One region of the Streptomyces sp. NPDC046261 genome, then DNA from elsewhere that is predicted to be linked to it. Evidence: riboswitches for the same ligand, from Rfam matches in the RefSeq annotation. Region 1 holds a riboswitch; the other holds the start of a gene.

Region 1 (3,198 bases):
CGGTGTCGCGCTCACCGTCTTCATCATCTTCTTCCTCGCCGTCACGGTGATGGGCTTTCTGGCCTCGAAGTGGCGGCGCGCGGAGAACGCGAACAATCTCGACGAGTGGGGGCTGGGCGGCCGCTCCTTCGGCACCTGGGTCACCTGGTTCCTGCTCGGCGGCGACCTCTATACCGCGTATACGTTCGTGGCCGTCCCGGCCGCCATTTACGCGGGCGGCGCGGCGGGCTTCTTCGCGGTGCCGTACACCATTCTCTGTTACCCCCTGGTGTTCACCTTCCTGCCCCGCCTCTGGTCGGTCGCGCACAAGCACGGCTATGTGACCTCCTCGGACTTCGTCCGGGGCCGGTTCGGCTCCAAGGGCCTCTCGCTGGCCCTGGCGCTGACCGGGATCCTCGCCACCATGCCGTACATCGCGCTGCAATTGGTGGGTATCCAGGCGGTTCTGGACGTCATGGGCGTCGGCGGCGGAGAGGACACCAACTGGTTCGTGAAGGACCTGCCACTGCTGATCGCCTTCGGTGTGCTCGCGGCCTACACCTATTCCTCGGGACTGCGCGCGCCCGCGCTGATCGCCTTCGTCAAGGACACCCTGATCTACATCGTGATCATCGTGGCGATCATCTACATCCCGTTGCGGCTCGGCGGCTTCGGGGACATCTTCGCCAAGGCCGGCGAGGCGTTCGCGGCCGAAAACCCGGCCACCGGCAAGCCGCGCGGTTCACTGGTCACCGGAGCGCAGGCGCAGTGGGCGTACGCGACGCTCGCGCTGGGCTCGGCGATGGCGCTGTTCCTGTATCCCCACTCGGTGACCGCGGTGCTTTCCAGCAAGGGCCGCAATGTCATCCGCCGCAACACCACCATCCTTCCCCTTTACTCCCTGATGCTGGGCCTGCTCGCCATGCTCGGCTTCATGGCCATCGCCGCCGGGGTGAAGGTGAAGAACGGACAGCTGGCGATCCCGCAGCTTTTCGAGGACATGTTCCCCGACTGGTTCACGGGTGTGGCCTTCGCGGCCATCGGCATCGGCGCGCTCGTTCCGGCGGCCATCATGTCGATCGCGGCGGCAAATCTGTTCACCCGCAACATCTACAAGGACTTCATCAAGCCGGACGCTTCGCCCGAACACGAGGCAAAGGTCTCCAAGCTGGCCTCCCTGCTGGTGAAGGTCGGCGCCCTCGTCTTCGTCCTGACCATGGACAAAACGGTCGCCATCAACTTCCAGCTGCTGGGCGGCATCTGGATCCTGCAGACCGTCCCGGCCCTGGTCGGCGGACTCTTCACCCGCTGGTGCCACCGCTGGGCGCTGCTCGCGGGGTGGGCGGCCGGCATGCTCTACGGGACCTGGCGGGCGTACGAGACGCCGAGCGCCACCCAGGACCACTTCGGGAACACCAACCTGATCCCGCTCATCGGCGAGAAGGGCTACATCGGCCTCACCGCCTTCGTCATCAATGTGATCGTCGTCATCGTGGCGACATTCGCCCTCAGGGCGCTGAAGGCGCCCGACGGCGTCGACCAGACCCGGCCGTCGGACTACACCGCCGACGCCGGCGACCCGGGCGTCCGTACGGACCTCCCCCCGGCCACCGTGGGAGCCCCCGGCGGGCACTGACCCGGGCCCACCCCCAGAGGGCCGTCACACCCCCGCCCAGGGGGCGTGACGGCCCTCCTCGCTTGCCCTGCCAGGACCGCCCGTTAGCACATTCCGCAACCGCTTCATGACGGGACGACACAACATGTGGGGGCGCGTACGAGGCCCGGCACTAGATGTATGCTCGTCCTCGCTGTCGTCGCAGGGGAATCCGGTGGAAATCCGGAACTGTCCCGCAACGGTGTATGTGTGCGCATATACCCAGCGCACCCGAAGTCCGAGGACCTGCCGACAGCGCGTCCACCACCGAGCCTGCCCTGGGCTCGGCTATGGGCGTTGAATTCGTCCGGGCCCCGCGGGTTGGGCCGACGGACGCCTACGAGGCATGCCCTGGTGCAAGCGGCATGCCCGTACGCGACCGTCGCGCGCTCCCGCCCGGCCCACCCAGCCGAGCGAGGGAGAGCCACACGTGACCATCGCGCCCGCAGATCCGGTCTCAGCGAACGCGGAAGCCGGCGGCCCCGGGACCGCGCTGCTGCGCACCCTGACCGATCTCACCGCCGATCTGCCCGCCACCGACCCGGGCAAGGTCGCCGCCGCCGCGCTGCGCGGCCGGCACCCCGGTTCGGACGAGGCCGAGCTGCGCTCCCTCGCCACCGAGGCCGCCGCCGGTCTCATCGCCGAGGAGCCCGAGTACTCCAAGCTCGCCGCCCGGCTGCTCACCCGTGCCATCGCCGACGAGGCGGCCGGCCAGGGTGCGACGTCCTTCTCCGCCTCGGTCGCCGTGGGCCACCGCGAGGGCCTGATCGCGGACGAGACCGCCGCCTTCGTGGCCACCCACGCCGAGCGCCTGGACGCGCTGGTGGACCAGGCGCTGGCCGACGGCGCCGACGACCGCTTCGGCTACTTCGGCCTGCGCACCCTGCACAGCCGCTACCTGCTGCGCCACCCGATCACCCGCGACGTGATCGAGACCCCGCAGCACTTCCTGCTGCGCGTGGCCTGCGGCCTGGCCGAGGACCACTCCGTGCGGGCCCTGGAGGACGTGGCCGAGCTCTACTCGCTCACCAGCACGCTCTCCTACCTGCCGTCCTCCCCCACGCTCTTCAACTCCGGCACCCGCCACCCGCAGATGTCGTCCTGCTACCTGCTGGACTCGCCGCTGGACGAGCTGGACTCGATCTACGACCGCTACCACCAGGTGGCGCGCCTGTCGAAGCACGCGGGCGGCATCGGCCTGTCCTACTCGCGCATCCGCTCGCGCGGCTCGCTGATCCGCGGCACCAACGGCCACTCCAACGGCATCGTGCCGTTCCTGCGCACCCTCGACGCCTCCGTCGCGGCGGTCAACCAGGGCGGCCGGCGCAAGGGCGCGGCCTGCGTCTACCTGGAGACCTGGCACGCGGACATCGAGGAGTTCCTGGAGCTGCGCGACAACACCGGTGAGGAGGCCCGCCGGACGCACAACCTCAACATCGCGCACTGGATCCCGGACGAGTTCATGCGCCGCGTCGAGGCGGACGCCGACTGGTCGCTGTTCTCCCCGGCCGACACGCCCGACCTGGTCGACCTCTACGGCGACGAGTTCGACGCCGCGTACCGCC
Region 2 (3,198 bases), on a different contig from region 1:
CCTGGTTGAAGAACGTCATGGCCTGGGGACCGCCCGGCACGTCCGTGCAGTTGGTGTCGCGGTCCGCCACCACCGACGGCCGGACCATCAGCACGATCGTCGGTCGGATCTCCTTGGCCACGACGGCGCGGGAGGCCGCCTGCGGGACCTTGATCTGGGTGATGAGGTTTTTGGAGACGCCGGGCTGCCCCGTGATCGCCACGATCACGGGGAACCTGTCGTTCTCGTGCCCCTTCTGGAAGTACTGCGGCGGCAGGTAGGCGAAGCCGTCCATGCTCAGCCCGCTGACGGGGCCGCGTATCTCGATCCGGTCGACCTGGCCGGCCTTCTCCTTCTGACCCAGACCGACGGACTCCTGCCCCTTGACGACGAGCGCGGGCGGCCGCTTGCCGTCCTTGCCCTCCCGCACCTCCTGCTTGCTGGAGTTGCGGCCGAGGAGCTCGTTCCAGGTGGAGTAGAAGCCGAACTCGTTGTTCGCCGCGACGAGCAGCACCGACAGGATGCCGAGCTGCGCCACCACGAGCAGACCGAGCCGGGAGAGCAGCGCCGGGAGGCCCTTCTTCGCGGCCCGCGGCCACAGCCACATCACGAGGGCGGCCAGCGCGACGGCGATGACCACCAGGAACAGCAGGAAAGTCTGTGACGTAAGGCCCACGGTTGTCGCTCCTCCTCGGAGTGGGTTCTCCGGGAGTGAAGAGGGAGTACGACCGGCCGGGGTTTCCTGCTTTGGTCATATTTGTGGCGGCATCCAAGATCGAACCTGTCCGGGCAACCCCTGTCGGCCGGCGGGCCGGTGCGTCTAGGGTGAAGGCGCAGCCGGTTCGCCCCGCCGTCCAGGCGGGCGCGTCGCAAGAGGGAACCCGGTGGAAATCCGGGACTGCCCCGCAGCGGTGAGCGGGAACGACCGCCGTCATACGCACTGGACCGCCCCAGCGGCCCGGGAAGCGACGGCCAATAGGTGCCGTGTCCTGATTCCGGACACGGCGTGCCCGCGAGTCCGAATACCTGCCGCTGCCCGCGTGCGACCGCACGCGGCGATCTCGGTGGCCTCGAGGGCGGGCCGGCGGTACGGACGGGCACGCCTGGGCGCGCTCCGCCACCATCTGCCGATCCTTCGTCCGCTCGGGCCCCCACCGGGATCCCCCCGCGACTCGCGAAGGAGAGTTCCGTGGCAACAGACCCCACCGCCCCCGCCGCCGTCCGCGCCCGGGCCACCGTCCACGGCTACCCCCGGCAGGGGCCCGGCCGTGAACTGAAGAAGGCCGTGGAGGGCTACTGGGCCGGCCGCGTCGACGCCGCCGCCCTGCACGACACCGCGGCCGCCCTGCGCCGCGACGCCTGGCGGCGCCTGGCCGACGCCGGCGTCCACGAGGTCCCCACCGGGGACTTCTCGCTCTACGACCACGTCCTGGACACCACCGTCATGATCGGCGCCGTCCCCGAGCGGTACCGCGCCGCCGTCGAGGCCGACGCCCTGGACGGCTACTTCGCCATGGCCCGCGGCACCCAGCAGCTGCCGCCGCTGGAGATGACGAAGTGGTTCGACACCAACTACCACTACCTCGTGCCCGAACTGGGCCCTGACACCGCCTTCACCGCCGACTCCAGCAAGCAGACAGGCGAGTTGAGGCAGGCCCTCGCCCTGGGGCACACGGCCCGGCCCGTGCTCGTCGGCCCCCTCACCTATCTGCTGCTGGCCAAACCCGCGCCCGGCGCACCGCCCGGCTTCCAGCCCCTCACCCTCCTCGACCGGCTGCTGCCCGTGTACGCCGAGGTCCTCTCCGACCTGCGAGCCGCCGGCGCCACCTGGGTCCAGCTCGACGAGCCCGCCCTGGTGCAGGACCAGCCCCCGGCCGTACTGAACGCCGCCGCCCGCGCCTACCGGGAGCTGGGCGCGCTCACCGACCGGCCCAAGCTGCTGGCCGCCACCTACTTCGACCGCCTGGGCGACGCCCTGCCCGTCCTCGCGAAGTCCCCCGTCGAGGGCCTGGCCCTGGACTTCACCGGGCGCGCCGCCGCCAACCTCGACGCCCTCGCCGCCGCCGGCGGCCTGCCCGGCAAGCGCCTGATCGCGGGCGTCATCGACGGCCGCAACGTATGGATCAACGACCTCGAGCGGTCCCTGTCCACCCTCGCCACCCTCCTCGGCCTCGCCGACCGGGTGGACGTCGCCCCCTCCTGCTCCCTGCTGCACGTCCCCCTCGACGCCACCGCCGAGCGCGACGTCGACCCGCAGGTCGCCCGCTGGCTCGCCTTCGCCCGGCAGAAGGCCGAGGAGACCGTCACCCTCGCCCGCGGCCTGAACGAGGGCATCGACACCATCGCCCCGCAGCTCGCCGCCAACCGCTCCGCCCGGGCCTCCCGCGCCGCCTCCGCCCTCACCCGCGACCCGGCCGTACGGGCCCGCGCGGAGGCCGTCACCGCCGCGGACGCCCGCCGCCCTCAGCCGTACCCCGAGCGCGCCGTCGCCCAGCAGGCCCGGCTCGGCCTGCCGCTGCTGCCCACCACGACCATCGGATCCTTCCCCCAGACCCGCGAACTGCGCACCGCCCGCGCCGACCTGCGCGCCGGGCGTATCGACGCCGCCGCCTACGACGAGCGCGTCGCGACCGAGATCCGCGAGGTCCTGGCCTTCCAGGACAAGGCCGGGCTCGACGTCCTCGTCCACGGCGAGCCCGAACGCAACGACATGGTGCAGTACTTCGCCGAGCGGCTGACCGGCTACCTGGCCACCCAGCACGGCTGGGTGCAGTCCTACGGCACCCGCTACGTCCGCCCGCCGATCCTCGCCGGCGACATCTCCCGCCCCGAGCCGATGACCGTGGCCTGGACGACCTACGCCCAGTCCCACACCCGGCGTCCCGTCAAGGGGATGCTCACCGGTCCCGTCACCATGCTCGCCTGGTCCTTCGTCCGCGACGACCAGCCGCTCGCCGTCACCGCCCGCCAGGTCGCCCTCGCCCTGCGGGACGAGGTCGGCGACCTCGAGGCCGCGGGCACGGCCGTCATCCAGGTTGACGAGCCCGCGCTGCGCGAGACGCTGCCGCTGCGCACGGCCGACCGGGCGGAGTACCTGGCGTGGGCCACCGAGGCGTTCCGGCTCACCACGGCCGGGGTCCGGGCGGACACCCAGATCCACACCCACATGTGCTACGCGGAGTTCGGCGACATCATGGCCGCCATCGAGGACCTGGACGC

What was found. A riboswitch is a leader RNA that binds a small molecule or an ion and turns the genes downstream of it on or off. The one in region 1 is predicted to bind cobalamin.
Region 2: linked by a shared signal. The riboswitch ahead of metE (5-methyltetrahydropteroyltriglutamate--homocysteine S-methyltransferase) and the one ahead of ABZ956_RS02005 (ribonucleoside-diphosphate reductase subunit alpha) in region 1 are both predicted to bind cobalamin.

The regions. Positions count from the first base shown of each region.
Region 1 covers NZ_JBEYZU010000001.1:428,189-431,386, reverse strand. The annotation lists gene mctP (monocarboxylate uptake permease MctP) at 1-1,615, shown strand, start outside; cobalamin riboswitch at 1,758-1,902, shown strand; gene ABZ956_RS02005 (ribonucleoside-diphosphate reductase subunit alpha) at 2,064-3,198, shown strand, end outside.
Region 2 covers NZ_JBEYZU010000003.1:380,085-383,282, forward strand. The annotation lists gene ABZ956_RS08525 (alpha/beta hydrolase-fold protein) at 1-655, opposite strand, end outside; cobalamin riboswitch at 851-1,007, shown strand; gene metE (5-methyltetrahydropteroyltriglutamate--homocysteine S-methyltransferase) at 1,169-3,198, shown strand, end outside.